One region of the Cupriavidus sp. GW822-FHT03E04 genome, then DNA from elsewhere that is predicted to be linked to it. Evidence: predicted binding sites of a transcription regulator. Region 1 holds the regulator's gene; each other region holds the start of a gene.
The links. Region 1 encodes sigma-54, which starts transcription at its own class of promoters, with help from an activator protein. Its sites were predicted from a motif close to TGGCANGNAANCTGCTTT; they were not measured.
Positions count from the first base shown of each region.

Region 2: the regulator sigma-54 is predicted to act here: its motif matches at 2,798-2,815, upstream of AC1RQC_RS22575 (ammonium transporter).
Region 3: the regulator sigma-54 is predicted to act here: its motif matches at 2,303-2,320, upstream of urtA (urea ABC transporter substrate-binding protein).

Region 1 is NZ_JBXANI010000016.1:159,537-165,933, forward strand. It holds gene rapZ (RNase adapter RapZ) at 1-176, opposite strand, end outside; gene AC1RQC_RS23895 (PsiF family protein) at 296-619, opposite strand; gene hprK (HPr(Ser) kinase/phosphatase) at 808-1,779, opposite strand; gene ptsN (PTS IIA-like nitrogen regulatory protein PtsN) at 1,815-2,270, opposite strand; gene hpf (ribosome hibernation-promoting factor, HPF/YfiA family) at 2,655-3,005, opposite strand; gene AC1RQC_RS23915 (RNA polymerase factor sigma-54) at 3,055-4,530, opposite strand; gene lptB (LPS export ABC transporter ATP-binding protein) at 4,666-5,451, opposite strand; gene lptA (lipopolysaccharide transport periplasmic protein LptA) at 5,498-6,142, opposite strand; gene lptC (LPS export ABC transporter periplasmic protein LptC) at 6,197-6,397, opposite strand, start outside.
Region 2 is NZ_JBXANI010000015.1:91,765-98,161, forward strand. It holds gene AC1RQC_RS22565 (Bcr/CflA family multidrug efflux MFS transporter) at 1-430, shown strand, start outside; gene AC1RQC_RS22570 (mechanosensitive ion channel family protein) at 504-1,334, opposite strand; gene AC1RQC_RS22575 (ammonium transporter) at 1,563-2,765, opposite strand; gene AC1RQC_RS22580 (HU family DNA-binding protein) at 3,376-3,657, shown strand; gene AC1RQC_RS22585 (acyl-CoA thioesterase) at 3,849-4,334, shown strand; gene AC1RQC_RS22590 (CreA family protein) at 4,351-4,857, shown strand; gene AC1RQC_RS22595 (SDR family oxidoreductase) at 4,926-5,684, shown strand; gene AC1RQC_RS22600 (acid phosphatase) at 5,733-6,397, opposite strand, start outside.
Region 3 is NZ_JBXANI010000020.1:174,072-180,468, forward strand. It holds gene urtB (urea ABC transporter permease subunit UrtB) at 1-797, opposite strand, end outside; gene urtA (urea ABC transporter substrate-binding protein) at 982-2,247, opposite strand; gene AC1RQC_RS27585 (flavin-containing monooxygenase) at 2,595-4,082, shown strand; gene AC1RQC_RS27590 (SDR family oxidoreductase) at 4,168-4,935, shown strand; gene AC1RQC_RS27595 (alpha/beta fold hydrolase) at 4,979-5,815, shown strand; gene AC1RQC_RS27600 (MFS transporter) at 5,825-6,397, shown strand, end outside.

The sequences.
Region 1 (6,397 bases):
CGGATATCGGTGGCGACGCCCAGATGGGTGTAGCCCTGCGCCGCCAGGTACTGGGCCAACTCCGGGATAAACTGCGCCGGCAGGTTGTCGACGCAGTAGTAGCCCGCGTCTTCCAGTACGTTCAAGGCAACGGATTTGCCGGAGCCGGAGATCCCGGTGATAAGTATGATGCGCATAGCACGACAAGCATAACATCAGGTGATGACGCCGTCATGACGGCGCCGTGCCAGAAAAAATGGCGAACCGAAGAGGTTCGCCATTTTTACACGTCCGCGCCGCAAGTGATGCCGGTAGCTTACTTGGACAAGCAGTCGCTCATGAAGGCCTTGCGCTCGTCGCCCTTCTTGCCGGTGGCCTGGGCGTTGCAGGTCTTCATCTTTTCCTGCTGGCTGTTCTTGGCGGGTGCGGCCGCGGGCTTATTGGACAGGCAATTGCTCATGAAGGCCTTGCGCTCATCGCCCTTCTTGCCGGTGGCCTGCGTGTTGCAAGCCTTCATCTTGTCCTGCTGGGTGTTAGGTGCCGCCGGTGCCGCGGGTGCAGCGGCCGGTGCATTCTGGGCGAAGGCGCCGGTGGCAAAAAGCGGGGCTACCAGCACGCACATCGCGATCAATTTTTTCATGCTTGCTCTCCTGGCTGTGGAAAACTTCATGGCTGCTGGCCTGTCGGCTCGGCAACTCCGGGCTGGGCCCAATGCCCATTACTGCACAAAACGGCCTATGCCCCAATCGCGTTGACCATCGAAGCGCGGCCGGATGTAAGCAATTGAAAACGGCCCCGTCGTGGTCGCATGGCGTGGGCCCGCCAAACCTAGAGTAGCCGGCCCTGACCCCGCGATGCGACATCGGCCTGCATCGCGGCGCGCTGGCGGTCCATGAAGTCGCGCAGCGTGTCGATGCCGCGCAGGCGCAGGATGGTGTTGCGCACGGCGGCCTCGACCAGCACGGCGAGATTTCGGCCGGCCGCCACCTGGATCTTGACCATGTGGATGGGCAGGCCGAGCACGTCGAGATACTGGGAGTCCAGCGGCAGGCGCTCGAATTCGCCATCGTTGCGGCGAACCAGTTGCACCACCAGCTTAAGCTTCATCTTGCGGCGTACCGCAGTCTCGCCAAAGATGGTCTTGATGTCGAGCAGGCCCAGGCCGCGCACTTCCAGCAGGTTCTGCAGCAGCGGCGGGCAGCGGCCCTCGATGAAGTCCGGCCCGAGGCGCACGAAATCGACGGCATCGTCCGCGACCAGCCCATGTCCGCGCGAGATCAGTTCCAGGCCGAGCTCGCTCTTGCCCAGGCCGGATTCGCCCATCACCAGCACACCCATGCCGAGGATGTCGAGGAATACGCCGTGCATGGTCACGCGCGGCGCGGAAATGCGCGACAGATAGAGGCGCAGGTGGTCGATCACCGCGGCCGAAGACACCGGCGTGGTGAACAGCGGTGTGGACGAGCGCGTGCAGCGCAGTTCCAGGTCGGGCGGCGGCTCCATGCCGTCGGCGATCACCAGGAACGGCGGCTCCAGCAGGATCAGCTCGCCCATCTGGCGCTTGCGCATCTCGTCATCGAGGCGCTGGTAATACGTGATTTCGGGCTTGCCCAGCACCTGGATCCGGTTCGGGTGGATCAGGTTCAAGTGGCCGACGAGATCGGCCGCGGACGTGGCTTCACGCGCGAACTCGACATCGAAGGCCCGGTCCGCGCCCTCCAGTCCTGCTACCCAGGAGAGTTTGATATCGGCTGCGTTGTCGTCGAAGATCGACTGCGAGGTGACGCCAGTGAGTTCCATTCGGGTGCTTTCAGGGACGGGCTTTCAGTGCCGGATCAAGGGTGCCATTGCGTCAGCAACTGGTGCACGTCGTCGGGGGTGGGCAGGGTAGCCAGTCCTTCGCGCATCTCGCGGTCGGACAGCAACTGGGCGATCTCGGAGAGAATTTCCAGATGCTGCTGGGTGGCCTGTTCGGGCACCAGCAGGAAGATCAGCAGCGCGACCGGCTTGCCGTCGGGCGACTCGAAGGGGATCGGCTCGGCCAGGCGCATGAAGGCGGCCAGTGGCTGCTTCAGTCCCTTGATGCGGCCGTGGGGGATCGCAACCCCCGCGCCCAGGCCGGTGGACCCGAGCGACTCGCGGGCGAACAGGTTGTCGGTCACGGTCGCGCGCGCTACGCCATGGTTGTTCTCGAAGAGGAGCCCGGCCTGTTCGAACACGCGCTTCTTGCTGGTGACGCTGACGTCGAGGTTGATGTTGCCGGGTGGCAGCAATTTAGCCAAACGATTCATGTGGAATGCGCAGGGTTTTCTAGTAAGCAGGCCCGGGGCCAGGAGGCGTCCCACCGGGCGGAAAGAGGTAAAAAAACCAAGGCCCGAGGTTTCCACCGGGTGTCCCCCCATGCCGGTGTCGGGCGTCTGGCCATTATAGAGCAGGCCCGCTTCCGCTTTGTGCATTGCAATAGCCGATGCGCTCAAGCGGTGCTGCATGCACCGGAATGGCTAGGCCGGTCAACCATGTATTGCACAGCATACACTGGTACATATGCGTTGCGGAATCCCCTGTGTGGCCCGATCGGGTAGGCTGCAACGAAAAAGCCGCGCTCTGGGCGCGGCTTGATTCCATTTTTCAAGGGACTGACACCGACGGCCCGGTATGTGGGCCGCCAGGCACGGTCATTGCTGCATCTGCGATGCGGCCATCTGATACTTGACCGCTTCACGGTCGTGGCTCTGCACGCGATCCTTGTGGCGAATCACCTGCCGGTCGAGCTTGTCGACCAGTGCGTCGATAGCGGCATACAGGTCTTCATGATGCGCTTCGACAAAGATGTCCTTGCCCTTGAGATGTAGATTGATTTCCGCGTACTGCCGCCGGTCCTTTTCTTTTGTATTGTCGACAGAGAGCAGCACACTTACGCCAATGACTTGATCGAAATGCCTGACGATACGCTCCAGTTTCGTTTCCACGTACTCACGCAGAGGGGGCGTGATGTCCAAGTGGTGTCCACTGATCTTGAAGTTCATAGCGTTTCTCCTTCTGAAAGAGCTGCATCAGGCAGGCGATGCAGCTCGGCTACAAAGTCTTACGGAGATTGACCGCGGGAATCTTGAGCGCTTCGCGGTATTTGGCAACGGTACGCCGTGCTACCACAAAGCCTTGCTCGCCGAGCAATTCGGCAATCCGGCTATCGGACAAGGGGTTCCTAGCGTCTTCGGCTCCTATCAATTGCTTGATCAACGCACGGATTGCCGTTGATGAGGCCGCGCCGCCGGTTTCTGTGGATACGTGAGAGCCAAAAAAATACTTCAGCTCGAAAGTCCCCATCGGCGTTGCCATGTATTTATTGGTAGTCACCCGAGAGATGGTGGACTCGTGTAAACCCAGTGTATCGGCAATCTCCCGCAAAACCAAGGGGCGCATCGCAATTTCACCGTGGGTGAAGAAGTTCTTTTGACGTTCGACAATGGCTTGTGCGACGCGCAATATCGTGTCGAACCTTTGCTGGATATTCTTGATCAACCAGCGTGCTTCCTGCAGCTTTTGCTGCAGTCCGGCCGCGCCTGCATCGCCTTTTGCACCGCGCAAAATCTGCGCGTACATGTCGTTGATGCGTAGCCGCGGCATCACATCCGGGTTGAGGTGGGCGATCCATCCGCCGCTCAATTTTCGAACAAAAACATCAGGCACCACGAAGTCCGCTTCTGGCCGGCTGTAGGCATGGCCGGGATAGGGCGCGAGCGAGCGGATCAGTTCATGTGCGGCCTTGAGTTCCGGTTCGTCCACTTGCAGCGCCTTTTTAAGGCGCGTGTAATCGCGCACCGCCAGCAGCTCGAGGTGGTTGGTGACGATGCTCAGCGCCAGTTCGCGCTGCGGATGCTTGAGCCTGCGCAATTGCAGCGCCAGGCACTCGGCGGCGTTGCGTGCCCCGACGCCCGGCGGATCGAAGCTCTGCAGCAGCGTGAGCACAGCCTGGATCTCGTCGACCTCGAACTCGAGCTCCTCCGGCAGCTCGCTGCAGATTTCCTCGAGCGTGGTGCTCAGGTAGCCGTCATCGTCCAGGGACTCGACCAGGAAGATAGCCAGCCCTTTGTCGCGCAGGGAAATCTTGAGCGGCGCCAGCTGTTCCATGAGGTGTTCACGCAGCGTGGGCTCGGCGTCGCGCAGCTGCATCGGGGTTTTTTCGTCGTCTTCGCCTTGCGGGCGGCGGGCGAAGTCGTCCAGGCTCCAGTCGCTGCCGTAATCCTCATTGCTGTCAGAGTAGCTGTCGTCGGCTTCGGGCGCGCCATCGGGGCGGTTCTCGCTGGTGCCCTGGCCATCGGCGGGCGCTGGCGCGGGCGCGCTCTGCAGGTTCACCGAGCCGTCCGAAGACACGCGCAACGGGCTGTCCAGCCAGTCGTTCTCACGCTCGAGCAAGGGGTTCTCGGTCAGCGCCTGTTCCACTTCCTGCTGCAGTTCAAGCGTGGACAGTTGCAGCAGCCGGATCGACTGCTGGAGTTGCGGCGTAAGCGCGAGATGCTGCGAGAGGCGGAGCTGTAGCGACGGTTTCATGCGACCTATTTTATGCCCAACTTCCGTACTGATGGAACGGAAATTGCTATCGCTGGTGTCGCTATGATCGTTTGAAGGATAAAAGGCGACACCGAAGCCGCCCGGGGGGCGATGCGCGGCAGGCGCCGCGCGCCCTTACATGCGGAAGTTCTCGCCCAGGTAGACCTTGCGCACCGACTCGTTGGCGATGATGTCCTCAGGCTGCCCGGACGCCAGCACCGCGCCTTCGCTGATGATGTAGGCGTGGTCGCAGATGCCTAGCGTCTCGCGCACGTTGTGGTCGGTGATCAGCACGCCGATATTGCGTGCCTTGAGGAAGCTGACGATGCGCTGGATTTCGCCAACCGCGATCGGGTCGACGCCGGCGAAGGGCTCGTCGAGCAGGATGAAGCGCGGCGCGGAGGCCAGCGCGCGGGCGATTTCCACGCGGCGGCGCTCGCCGCCGGACAGCGACAGCGCCGGGTTGTCGCGCAGGTGGGCAATCTGCAGGTCATCCAGCAGGGTGTCCAGCCGGCGCTCGATCTCGGCCTTGCCCAGGGGTTTGCCATCGTTGAGCTGCAGCTCCAGCACTGCGCGGATGTTTTCCTGCACATTGAGCTTGCGGAACACGGAGGCTTCCTGCGGCAGGTAGGACAGGCCCATGCGTGCTCGCTCATGGATGGCCAGGCCGCTGATGTGTTTGTCGTCGAGCACGATATCGCCTTCGTCCAGCGCCACCAGCCCCACGATCATGTAGAACGACGTGGTCTTGCCCGCGCCGTTGGGGCCCAGCAAGCCGACCACCTCGCCGCTCTTCACGTCGAGCGACACGTCCTTGACCACGGTGCGCGAGCCGTAGCGCTTCTTCAGGTGGCGCACGACCAGCGTGCTGCTGTCCTTCAGGGTGGCGGGCTGGGACGGTGCGGTTTGGGTAGCGGTCATGAAGGTGAAGTCAGAATCCGTGGATCAGGGACGTGGCGGCGTCAGGTCAGGGGTTGACGGGGGCAGTTGCCGGCTTGAGCGGCAGCGGATTGGCTGCGGCACCGCTGGCGGGCTGCTCCTGGCGGGGCGACAGCACGGCGCGCACGCGGCCCGACGGGCTGCCCGCGGTCGCGTTCTCGGCGCCGCCGCTGGCCGTGTAGAACTCGTTGCGGCTGTCATAGGTGATCACCGCGCCGCGGATCTCGTCGACCAGCTTGGCGCCGGCCAGGCGGGCCATGCGGGCGCGCCCGATCAGCTTGGACAACTCCTGCTTGCCGTCATATTCGATGCGGTCGCCCCAGCCATCGATGTACTCGTCGACGTTGTCGCGCTTCTGGCGGATATAGGCTTGCTTGCCGCCCTTGGAGGTCGCGACCGCGTACTGGTAGCCCTCGGGATCGGTACGGACTTCGGCTGCGTCGGATTTGAGCACCATGGTGCCCTTGGTCAGCACCACGTTGCCAGTCAGTACATAGACCTGCTTGACGTCATCGTAGCTGGCATTGTCGGCCTCCAGGACCAGCGGCTTTTCGCGGTCGGCCTTTTCGGCGCTGGCGGGCGCGGCCAGCGTGAGGCCCAGGACGGCGGCCAGCGTCAGCAAAGCGGCCGTGCTGCGGCGCAGACAGGACGAAGTCGTCGGGAATGGATTCATGTTGGCGTGATGGCGGTTGACGCGGGCGGTTGGTGCCCGCGGGCGGCTTCGGGGCTACTTCGTGGGACTCGCCGGCGGCGGCCCCGTGATGATGGTGCCGCGTACGTTACCCAGCAATTGTACTTCGCGAGTGACATTGTTGAAGACCAGGCCGTTGGCGGTCATCACCGACGGGCCGCGGGTCAGCTTGACAGCCTTGTCGGTCTTGACGATGTCATCGTTCACCAGCACCTGGAAATACTCCGAGGCGGCCGT
Region 2 (6,397 bases), on a different contig from region 1:
ATTGGGCCTGATCGGCATGTCGCAGCTCAACGCGCGCCTGGTGCGCAACCGCACGCTGGACCACGTCCTGCGCGGCGCGCTGCTTGCGCCGTGCCTGGCCGGCCTTGTCCTGGCCGCGGCCGTGCTCGCCGGCCTGGCGCCGCTGCCGGTGCTGCTGACGGGCTTCTTTGTGTTCATCGCCAGCCTCGGCTGCATCCTGCCGAACGCCTCGGCACTGGCCATGGACCAGCAGGGCCATCGTGCCGGCACCGCTTCCGCATTGATGGGAACGCTGCAATTCTCCCTGGGTACCCTGGCCGGCGCTGCCGTCAGCTTCTGGCGGGACGGCAGCGCGTTGCCGCTGGCGGTGGTCATGGGCGTTTGCGGTACCGGCGCCGTGCTGATGCGGGCCTTCGGCCGTTCAGGCGCGACAGTGCACGGCGCCGAATGATCCGGGCTCCGATGCCGCTGCGATAGCGGGGCGGCCTGGCTCAGCGTGGCCGCGCCATCCCATCGATACACGGTTAAGCGGCCGCGCCGTTTTGCAGCACCACCAGTTGGGCTGGCATTGGCGCGGCGAAGCCGGCCTCGCCAAAGCTCTCGCGGATCACGCGGTTGCTGTCGAAATACACCTGCCAGTAATGGTCGGTATGGCAGTACGGACGTACCGCAAGCACCGGGCCTACCAGGGTGAACTCGATAATCTCGACGTCGGGCGGCGGCTCGGCCAGAACGTTGGGCAGCGCGGCCAGCCGCTCCCTTAGCAGGGTGGCGGCCGCCGCCACGTCCGTGCTGCCGGCTAGCTGGGCCTTGAGCTCGACCCGGCGGTACGGGTTGGCGCTGAAGTTCTGGATTGTGTCCGCAAAGATCTTATTGTTGCCGACCACGGTGAGGACATTGTCGGGCGTGTCCAGCGTGGTGGCAAACAGGCCGATCTCCCTGACGGTGCCGGTGATCCCGCCTACCGTGACGAAATCCCCAACCTTGAAGGGCCGCAGCACCACCAGGAAGGCGCCTGCCGCGAAGTTGGACATCAACCCCGACCACGCCATGCCGATGGCGATGCCGGCCGCCGCGATCAGTGCGGCAAAGCTGGTGGTCTGGATGCCGAAGTAACCCAGGATCCCGATGATCAGCACGATATTCAGGGTCACCGTGACGATGGAACCGACATAGCGCAGCAAGGTCGGGTCGACCTTTTGCTTGGTCAGGGACCCCTGCACCATGCGCACCACGACATGGATCAGCCACCGGCCAATCACCCAGAAGACGAGGGCGGCGAGAACCTTGAACCCGACTTCCGTCGCATAGGCGACGACGACATCCTGATACTTCTGCAGCGTTGTAGCATCCATCGCGTTTCTCCCTTGCTGGCTCGGCAGGTATACAGGCAACGAATATCAAGCAGCGGATGCCCGGGGCGCATCGGCGGCGGGGCGCGAAGGTGGGCAACGCATTATTGCTACGCGGCGAGCGGAAGTTCAAGCACAAAATGGCCGCAAAGGGCGCAGGGCGCCACTCGCGGGCATGGGTCGCAGGTGAGGGGGCGTGGCGCAAGGGCGCAATTCCCTTTGCACCGTGCCTTACCAGTTGGTTTCGCGCTCCGGCGTGGCGGAGATGCGATGCAGTGACAGGTCCGCGCCGTTGTATTCCGATTCAGCGTCCAGCCGGATGCCCACGACCTTCTTGAGCGTGCCGTAAACCACGGTGCCACCCACCAGGGCGATCGCGATGCCAAGGAGGGTGCCGAGGCACTGCGCGCCGAGCGAAACACCGCCAATGCCACCGAGCGCCTGGCTGCCAAAGATGCCGGCGGCAATGCCGCCCCATGCGCCGCACAGCCCGTGCAGCGGCCAGACGCCCAGCACATCATCGATATGCCACTTGTTCTGGGCCAGCGTGAACAGGTAGACGAACAGCGCGCCGGCGATGGCACCCGTGACCAGCGCGCCCAGCGGGTGCATCAGGTCGGATCCGGCGCAGACCGCCACCAGCCCGGCCAGCGGGCCGTTGTAGGCAAAGCCGGGGTCGTTGCGGCCGGCCGCCCAGGCGGCCAGCGTGCCGCCGGCCATGGCCATCAGGGAGTTGATGGCCACCAGCCCGCTGATCTTGTCGACGGTTTGCGCGCTCATGACATTGAAACCGAACCAGCCTACCGCCAGTACCCATGCGCCCAGCGCCAGGAACGGGATGTTCGAGGGCGGGTGCGCGCTGATGCGGCCGTCTTTCTGGTAGCGGCCGCGGCGCGCGCCCAGCAACAAGATGGCGGGAAGCGCGATCCAGCCGCCCATGGCGTGGACCACGACGGAGCCGGCGAAGTCGTGGAACGGCGCTCCCGCGACCGAGGCGATCCAGTCCTGCACGCCAAAGCGGTTATTCCAGACGATGCCCTCGAAGAAGGGGTAGACCAGGCCCACCAGCACGAAGGTGGCCACCAGTTGCGGATTGAAGCGCGAGCGCTCGGCAATGCCGCCAGAAATGATCGCCGGTATGGCGGCGGCAAACGTTGCCAGGAAAAAGAATTTCACCAGCTCATAGCCGCTTCTTTCCGCCAGTGCATGGGCGCTGGTGAAGAACTCGACCCCATAGGCCACGGTGTAGCCAATAAAGAAATAGGCGATCGTGGAAACCGCAAAATCCACCAATATCTTGACCAGTGCGTTGACCTGGTTCTTCTTGCGCACCGTGCCCAGCTCCAGGAACGCAAAGCCCGCGTGCATGGCGAGCACCATGATCGCCCCTAGCAAGATGAACAGGGCATCGGTGCCGCTCTTCCATTTGTCCATACAATCCTCTATGCGCAAAATGGGAGCACACGTACGCAAAAAGCGTACCAGTCTGGGGCATCGCAGGCCGGGATCTGCACCGTGTTGGTGGGATTTGCACCGATTTGTCGCGCTCGAAGGGGGCGGCGCACGGATTGAGAAGTCATAACCTGCAGCCGAATAGCATGCGCCGGGTAGGCCAGGCACATGGAGGCTGCGCCAAAATGAGGCAATGCCCCCATTTGGGGCTCACGCTCACGGATTTCATGCACCATGATGGACCGTGGAGGCGCATCCATCCAAATCCATTGGCATACCGCCGACCAAGCCATCTGGGCGGTTTTTGACGGCAGCAAGGCGCACACAGCGCAGGTCTGACCTCGTCAAGCGACGCCTGTCATCGTGTACCGGCGTTCGAATGACCATTACTCTCACCGGCCGCATTTGAAAGCACGGAAAAGGAGGGTAAATTCCCCGCAAAGGCGCTTGACTCAAGGATTTGCGGCTTTTTTCGTTGCATTGGTGCCACTGGGGATTGCCCAATGCGTAAAGCGCGGATTAGACTGCGCCGATCGGTAATTTGCCGCGTGGCAGACACTCCGATCAAGACGACCAACAAGGGAAATCAGCCATGAATAAAGGTGAACTGGTATCTGCCATCGCCGCTGACGCGGAACTGAGCAATGCTGCAGCAGAGCGCGCGCTGAATGCCGCTCTGGACAACATTAAGAAGGCGGTTGCCAAGGGTGATTCGGTAACGCTGGTGGGCTTCGGCAGCTTCAGCTCCGGCAAGCGCGCCGCACGTACCGGACGCAATCCGCGTACTGGCGAGACCATCAAGATTCCGGCCGCCAAGACGGTCAAGTTCTCTGCCGGCCAAGGGTTCAAGGACGCTGTGAACAAGAAGAAATAAGTAGTCCGCGCCCAGGCGCAAACAGGAAGGCGGCCCGTTGGGCCGCTTTTTTATTGGTGCCGGGGTGCTTTTTGACGTTCTCGGGGGCAGGGCAGGGCGATCGTTCCGGGTTAAACTGCCGATCGTCGGCGCCAGCCTTTCGACCTGCACCGCGGGTCGGCCCGGCCGCTTCCAGATTCCGGATTTTCATCATGAATGACCTGTCCCACCAGCTTTCCATGACCGTGCTGATGACGCCGGACATGGCCAATTTCTCCGGCAATGTGCACGGCGGCACCATCCTCAAGTACCTCGACATGGTGGCCTACGCCTGTGCCAGCCGCTATGCCGGGCGCTACGTGGTCACGCTGTCGGTCGACCAGGTCGTGTTTCGCCAGCCCATCCACGTGGGTGAGCTGGTGACGTTCCTGGCGGCAGTCAATTTCACCGGCCGCAGCTCCATGGAAATCGGCATCAAGGTGATCACGGAGAATATCCGCAGCAAGCTGGTTCGCCATACCAACAGCTGCTACTTCACCATGGTCGCTGTGGACGACAACGGTGCGCCCGCCGAAGTGCCGCCGCTGGTGCCCCGCGACGAAGTCGAGCGCCAGCGCTTTGCCGCAGCCCAGCTGCGCCGCCAGTTGCGCCAGGAAATGGAAAAACGGCACGATGAAATCACCGGCACGGTGTCCTGAGGTGGGGGGCACGGCCATGCCATCCGGGCGTTTCCATCGCGTTTCCCGTGGGCCGCGGTGGCCCCTGACCGGCCTTCTGGCGGCGCTTGCGCTGCTGGCGCCGGCTGCGCATGCCGAGGAGATCGGCAGCGTGAGCACCAATTTCCGCATGACCGGCTCCGACAAAGTCGTGATCGAAGCCTATGACGATCCGCAGGTCGAAGGCGTGACCTGCTACGTGTCGCGTGCCCGCACCGGAGGCATCAAGGGCTCGCTGGGCATGGCCGAAGACCCGCCGGAAAGCTCCATCGCCTGCCGCCAGGTAGGGCCGATCACGTTCAAGGGGCCGCTGCGCCAGCAGGACAATGTGTTCTCCGAGCGCATGTCGATCCTGTTCAAGACTCTGCACGTGGTGCGCACGGTCGACCGCAAGCGCAACACCCTGGTCTATCTGACCTACTCGGACCGCATCGTGTCCGGCAGCCCGCAGAATAGTGTGACCGCCGTGCCGGTGGCGGCGGCCACGCCGATTCCGGTCAAGTAGGCATCCGTTTCCTGATCCACGATCCACGATCCACGATCCATTCAACAATCCAGTCCGGAGAAGACAGCATGAATGAGCAAGGCAAGGTTGCGCTGGTAACGGGCGCGGCCCGCGGCATCGGCAAGGCGGTGGCACAGGCGCTGCTAGTGGCAGGCTATCGGGTGGTGTTTGCCGGGCGTACCGCCGAGCCGCTCGAGGCGCTGGCCGCGCAAGCCAAGGCCGAGGGCCATACGGCGCTGGCGGTGCAATGCGACGTCAGCGATCCGGATTCGGTGGAGCGGCTCTTCGCCCAGGTTCGCGAGCATTTCGGCCGGCTCGACGTGCTGTTCAACAACGCCGGCATCAATGCGCCGGCGGTGTCCATCGATGAACTCTCCGTGGCGCAATGGAAGGCCGTGCTGGACACCAACCTGACCGGCGCGTTCCTGTGCTCGCGCGCGGCCTTCGCGCTGATGAAGTCGCAGAGCCCGCGCGGCGGCCGCATCATCAACAACGGCTCGATCTCGGCGCACGCGCCGCGGCCCAACACGGTGCCATACACGGCCACCAAGCACGCCATTACCGGGCTGACCAAGAGCCTCTCGCTGGATGGCCGCGCCTTTGACATCGCCTGCGGGCAGATCGATATCGGCAACGCCGCCACCGATATGGCTTCGCGCATGGCGCGCGGCGTGCCGCAGGCCAACGGCGAGATCGCGCCGGAGCCGCTGATGGACGTGGCGCATGTGGCCAGCTCGGTGGTGCACATGGCCAACCTGCCGCTGGGTGCCAATGTGCAGTTCATGACCGTGATGGCCACCAAGATGCCCTTCGTCGGGCGTGGCTGAACCTGGCGCAAGCGTCTGGCCGGCATCGCGCCGGCCAGGCGTCTCCCGCTATTTGATCGCCAGTGCCTCGCTTTCAGCGCGGCAGTCGCCGGCCGGCCGCAGCCCGTTGGCACGGGCTTGCGCAACCTCCGCTTTGGCTGCCGCAAGATCTGCGAGGAAGGTAGGGTCTGCATGCAGCCGCGCCACGGTAGCTGCGCCCATGATGCGGCCCTGCGTCGCATCGCTTTGCCAATGCACATTGCAGACCAGCCGGCTTTGCCCATAGGCCAGCCCGCGCGCCAGGATCACATTGGACTGTTGCGGCGCGATTTCCGCCAGGATCAACGCCCACGCCCAGCCAATGGCGTTATGCCCCGAAGGGTAGGAGCCGTCCTTGGAAAGCATGGCTTCCTCGGCGGGCGTGCAACTCGGCTGCTGGTTGACCACGAACGGCCGGGCGCGCGTATATTTGTCCTTCACGCCGTACGTCGATAGTCCCGCATCGGCCAGGGTCCGGCGCAGCAGCAGGTAGAGCCGGGGGGTTTGCTCCTGCGATATCGGCGCATCCAGCGCACACGAGAAAATCCCCTCGGCCTGCGGGAATTTCAGGTTGGCATCGACTGCTGCCTGGCGGTAGCGTGCCGTGCCTCGCAGGGCCTGGTTGCCGCGCGCGATCTCGTCGTCCAGGGCTTGCGCCGCGGAGCCGGGTGCGGGCGGCGGTGGCACCAGGGCGA
Region 3 (6,397 bases), on a different contig from region 1:
GCGGCGAGCAGCAGCACGCTGCCCAGGCTCAGGCCGGCAAAGAGGTTGCCGATCAGCTCGGCGCGGCGCTGGTCGCCGCGCAGGGCGTCGAGCGCCTGCTGCGCGGCGCCGCGCAGTTCGGCGTCGGGCTCGCGAAAATTGCCGGCGGCGTCCTTTTCCAGCAGCGGCTGCAACTTCTGGCGGCTCTGCGGATTGCTGTCGCGGCCAAGGATGCGGATGGCTTCGAGGCGATCGTCGCGGCTGCCATCGGCCAGCACGATATTTGCCCAGATCACATCGAGCTTGGTGCGCAGGCCGGCGTCGGCCTCGGCCTTGCGCGCGGCCTCCACCACCGGGCGCGATGCGCTGCCCGGCTGGTCCAGCAGCGTATTGACTGCCTGCGTGCGCACCGCCGCATCGGGCGATTGCAGCAGCGTGCTGCTGGCGGCACTGTCCACCATCGCGCGCAGGCTGTTGTTCAGGGTGAGCGCTTCGAGCGCATCGGGCTTGACCGTGACCGGCGTGCCGCTGATCGCGTCCACCAGCTTGTCGCCGTCCTGGCGCACCATGCCGACGCCGGGCGCATATTGCAGCGTATCGTCCTGCAAGGCCTTGAGGATGGGGCCGGCCTGCGCCACCGGAGCCTTGGTCAGTGCGGTGATCGCGGCGGTCTTGGCGTCGAAGTCGTCTTCGGCCAGCGGCTTCAGGTCGGCCTGCGTGAGCGGCGCGGCCCACAGCGGGCACGCAGCCAGCAGGAGCAGCGCGGCCAGCATGGCGCGCAACCGTGAAGCGAGAGAGAACGATAAGGGTCGGTGCATAAGGTTTGCGAGTCGCGCGCGGCGAAGCACGCGCGTCACCTTGATCGGCGTGACGATTTGCCGCCACCGCGCCGAAGCGGCGGACAGCATGCGAAGAGGCAAAGGCACTGCCTGGCGCCCTCCCCTCTCTCACCAGCCGCGAGGCCAAGCGGGGGAGCAGGAGAGCGCCAGGCGGGAGCCCTGCTTACATCACCTTGTCCGGCTTGCCTTCGTTACCCGCGATGAACGGGCTCCACGGCTGCGCGCGCACGGCCTTGGGCGTCTTCCACACCACCGTGAACTGGCCATCGCCCTTGATCTCGCCGATCATCACCGGCTTGTACAGGTGATGGTTCTCGCCCATGGTCAGGGTGAAGCCGTCCGGCGCCTTGAAGGTCTGGCCATACATCGCGGCACGCACCTTGTCGGGATCGGTCGTGCCGGCCTTCTTGACGGCCTGCGCCCACATATGGATGCCCACGTAGGTGGCTTCCATCGGGTCGTTGGTCACGCGCTTGTCGCCGCCCGGCAGGTTGTTCGCCTTGACCCACGCCGCCCATTGCTTCTTGAAGGCTTCGTTTTCCGGGTTCTTGACCGACATGAAGTAGTTCCACGCGGCCAGGTGGCCCACCAGCGGCTTGGTGTCGATGCCGCGCAGTTCTTCCTCGCCCACCGAGAATGCCACCACCGGCACGTCCTTGGCCTTCAGGCCTGCGTTGCCCAGTTCCTTGTAGAAGGGCACGTTGGAATCGCCGTTGATGGTGGAGATCACGGCGGTCTTGCCGCCTTGCGAGAACTTCTTGATGTTGGCGACGATGGTCTGGTAGTCGCTGTGGCCAAACGGCGTGTAGACCTCTTCGATATCCTTGTCCGCCACGCCCTTGCTCTTCAGGAAGGCGCGCAGGATCTTGTTGGTGGTGCGCGGGTAGACGTAGTCGGTGCCCAGCAGGAAGAAGCGCTTGGCGCCGCCGCCTTCCTTGCTCATCAGGTATTCCACCGCGGGAATGGCCTGCTGGTTGGGCGCCGCGCCGGTGTAGAAGACGTTCTTGGACATTTCCTCGCCTTCGTACTGCACCGGATAGAACAGCAGCGAGTTCAGCTCTTCATAAACGGGCAGCACCGACTTGCGCGACACCGAGGTCCAGCAGCCGAACGTGACGGCAACCTTATCCTTGGTGATCAGCTGGCGCGCCTTCTCGGCGAACAGCGGCCAGTTGGAAGCGGGATCGACCACGACCGGCTCAAGCTTGCGGCCAAGCACGCCGCCGCTCTTGTTGATCTCGTCGATGGTCATCAGCGCCACGTCCTTGAGCGAAGTCTCGGAAATGGCCATGGTGCCGGACAGCGAATGCAGGATACCGACCTTGATCGGCTCCTTGGACTGCGCCAATGCCAGCGGGCTCACGCCTGCCGTTGCAAACAAGGCCGCGGCGGCTACCGCCGACAGCTTCAGCATGTCACGTCTTTTCATTGCAGCTCCCAGATTGTCGTGTTGGATAAAGGAACAACGCACCCCGGGTACCTCTTCTGCAACTAGCATGCCATGGCATACAAGCTTGTATACAAGGCTGTGCACACGGCCTGGCGAGCCTCCAGAGGCCGCCAGGCCACCTATCGCACCACGATAGTGCGCAAACGTCACGCACCAAGCCTGTGCGCCGCCGCCGGCTGATTCAGATTGGGGCACATGGCGGCACGCATGTTGCGCCGTGCCTTGCCCGAATCCGCAATCGGCTCTATGGTGGCCTCTCGATTGCGCGCCAAGGCGTTGCCGCATGCGCCGCGACTACCCAGAAAAAGCACGACGGAGACAGCCCATTGAAAGCGTCAACGACGCCCGGCGCGGACCAGATCGTCATCATCGGCGCCGGTGTGGCCGGCATGTGCATGGGCATCAAGCTCAAGCAAGCCGGCATCGACGACTTTGTCGTGCTGGAGAAGGCCGGCACGGTGGGCGGCACCTGGCGGGACAACACCTACCCGGGCTGCGGCTGCGACATCCCCTCCCATCTTTATAGTTTCTCGTTCGCGCCCAAGCCGGACTGGTCCAGCGCATACTCGCCCCAGCCGGAGATCCATCGCTACCTGCAGCACTGCGCCGAGCGCTTCGGGCTGCTCGGGCATATCCGCTTCGGCACGGAGGTCACCGAGGCGCGCTACGACCAAGCCGCCTGCCTGTGGCGAGTGCGCACCAGCAACGGCGACACCATCGCCGCGCGCATCCTCGTCAGCGGCACCGGGCAGCTCAACCGCCCGCTGACACCGGATATTGCAGGACTGGATCACTTTGCCGGCACGGCCTTCCACTCCGCGCGCTGGCGGCATGACGCCGATCTGCGCGGCAAGCAGGTCGCGGTGATCGGCAATGGCGCCAGCGCGCTGCAGTTCATCCCGCGCATCGCGCCGGAAGCGGGCAAGCTGACGGTATTCCAGCGCAGCGCCAACTGGGTGCTGCCGCGCAACGGCGAGGCCTATACGCCCGGACAACAGGCGCGCTTCGAACGGCACCCGTGGACTGCCCGGCTGCATCGCTGGCACCTCTACCTGCAGCGTGAACTGCGCTTCGGGCGCATGCAGCGGGACAGCGGCCGCAACCGGGAACTGGAAACGCTGGCGCGCCGCTACCTCGCGCACATGATTCCCGACCCGGTGCTGCGCGCCAAGCTCACGCCCGATTACCCGATCGGCTGCAAGCGCATCCTGATCTCCGACGATTTCTACCAGGCGCTCAAGCGGCCGAACGTCCATGTCGAGACCGCCCGCATCGAGCGCGTCGAATCCGACGCCGTGGTCACGGCCGACGGCGCCAGGCATCGGGCCGACGCCATCGTCTTCGCCACCGGCTTCGACGCCCGCTCCTTCCTCGCGCCGATCCGCATCACCGGCCGCCACGGCCACACCCTGGCCGATCAGTGGCGCGAGGATCCCGAGGCGTATCTCGGCATGACGGCGCCGGGATTTCCCAACCTGTTCGTGCTGTACGGCCCCAATACCAACCTGGGCCACAACTCCATCATTTTCATGCTCGAGTGCCAGGCCCGCTATGTCCTGCGGTGCATCCAGGCCTGCCGCTCGGCGCGCTTCGCCTCCATGGAGGTGCGCCCGGAGGTGGTGACGCGCTTCAACCAGGCGTTGCAGGCGGCCATTGGCCAGACCGCGTGGGCGGGCTCGTGCAGCAGTTGGTACAAGTCGGCCAGCGGCAGGGTCATCAACAACTGGTCGAGCCATGCCACCGCCTATTGGTGGAAGACGCGCAAGCCGGACTGGGGGCACTTTATGCTGCGCCATGCCGGCGAGCGGCCCTAGCATTGCCCGGCCGCCGGCACCTGCCACATCGACGACATCGACGACATCGATTGCATTGACACCCACCGTTCGAGGAAGACTTCACATGCAGCGGCTGCAAGACAAAGTGGTCATGGTCACCGGCGCCGCGTCCGGCCTGGGCGCGGCGTTTGCGCGCGCGGCGGCGCAAGCCGGTGCGCGCGTGGTGCTCGCCGACATCGACGATGCCACCGGGACAATCCTGGCGCAAGCGCTGCGGGCGCAAGACGTGCAAGCGCATTACCAAACGCTGGATGTCACCAGCGAGGCGGACTGGGAAGCCGCCATGGGCGCGGTGCGCGAACGGCACGGCAAACTGGACGTATTGGTGAACAACGCTGGCATCGCGCTGCGCGGCTCGGTGGCGGATTGCACGCTGGCCGACTGGCAGCGCACGCTCAACGTCAACCTGACCGGCGTATTCCTGGGCTGCCGCGCCGCGCTGCCGCTGATGGGTGCGGGTGGCTCCATCGTCAATGTTTCCTCGGTCTACGGCCAGGTGGGCGGCGCGCAGGTTGCCGCCTACTGCGCGGCCAAGGGCGGCGTCACGCTGCTCACGCGCTCCGCCGCCCTGCACGGCGCCACGCTCAATCCGCCGGTGCGGGTCAACTCCATCCACCCCGGCTTCGTCGACACGCCGCTGGTCCAGGGCGCGCTGGACCAGCGCGATGCCGGTGGCGGCACCGCACGCGCGCGCATCGAAGCCTTCACGCCCCTTGGCCGCCTGGCTACGCCAGAGGAAATCGTCGGCGTGTTCCTGCTGCTGGCCAGCGACGAGGGCCGCTACATCACGGGCTCGCAGTTCACGGTCGATGGCGGCATCACCGCCCAGTAAGCCTGTCCACCCAGCCCGCCAAAAGAAGCCAAGGGAGTTCGACATGCAACGTCTGGAAATCGCGTCGGTGCCTATCCGAACCAGCCTGATCGAGGCCGGCAGCGGACGGCCGACTCTTCTTGTGCACGGCACCAGTTCCAGCGCGGAAACCAACTGGGCCGCGCTGCTGCCCGGGCTCGCGCAGCGCAGGCGCTGCCTGGCGCCGGACCTTGCGGGCTCTGGTGAAACCCGTGACGACGGCGCGCCACTGACGCTCGATGCGCTGGTCGGACAGGTGCGCGACTGCATGGCGCTGGCGGGAGACCAGCCCGTGGACCTGGTCGGTTATTCGCTAGGCGGCGTGGTGGCAGCCACCGCGGCCGCGCTGATGCCGGAACGCGTGCGGCGCCTGGTCTTGTTTGGCGCCTGGGCGCGCACCGATAGCCGCATGCGCCTGCTGTTTACGCTGTGGCAGTCGCTGGCGCGGTCGGACCGCCATCAACTGGCGCGCATGGTCCTGCTCAATGGCGTATCGGAGCGTTTTATCGCGTGCATGGACGACGCCACCGTGGAGGGCATGCTGCGGCGCTTCGGCGCGAGCCTGGCGCCCGGCAGCGACCGCCAGGCCGGGCTCGACGCCATCATCGACATCACGCCGCTGTTGCCCCGCATCCGCGCCGCCACGCTCGTGATCGGCATGCGCCACGACCAGATGGTGCCGCCGGCGCATTGCCAAGCGCTCGCCGCGGCGATCAGTGGTGCCAGCTACGCGGAGATCGACAGCGGGCACCTGGTGATGCTGGAACAGCCCGAGCGCCTGCTCGCACTGATCGAGCAGCACCTGGATTCTGCGACCACCAGCACAAGCGAGCGCCAAGCCAACACGTTGAACCGATCTTAAGGCTGACCGATGAACACACTTGCGTCCTACCAGCCACGCAGCGCCTGGGCCATGGCCTCGATGCTGACCTGGCTTTCGCTGATCAACTTCCTCGACAAGATCGTGCTGGGCATGGTCGCCGTGCCGCTGATGGCAGACCTGAAGCTGCCGCCGGCCGAGTTCGGCCTGATCGCCAGCAGCTTCTTCTGGCTGTTCTCGCTATCCACCGTGCTGGTCGGCTTTCTGTCCAATCGCGTGGCCGCGCGCTGGCTGCTACTGGCGATGGGCTTGTCGTGGGCTGTGCTGCAGGTCCCGCTGGCGCTGGCGGGATCGGCCATGACCATCCTGGTGTGCCGCATGCTGCTTGGCGCAGCCGAAGGGCCAGCCTTCCCGATCTCCGTGCACGCGCTGTTCAAATGGTTTCCGGACCACAAGCGCAACCTGCCAGTGGCGATGATCAACCAGGGGGCCACCGTAGGCCTGCTGCTGGCAGGACTGCTGATCCCGCTGGTGACGATCCGATGGGGCTGGCGCGCCAATTTCATGATCCTGGCCGGCATCGGCATGGCGTGGAGCGCAATGTGGCTCTGCGTGGGACGCGAG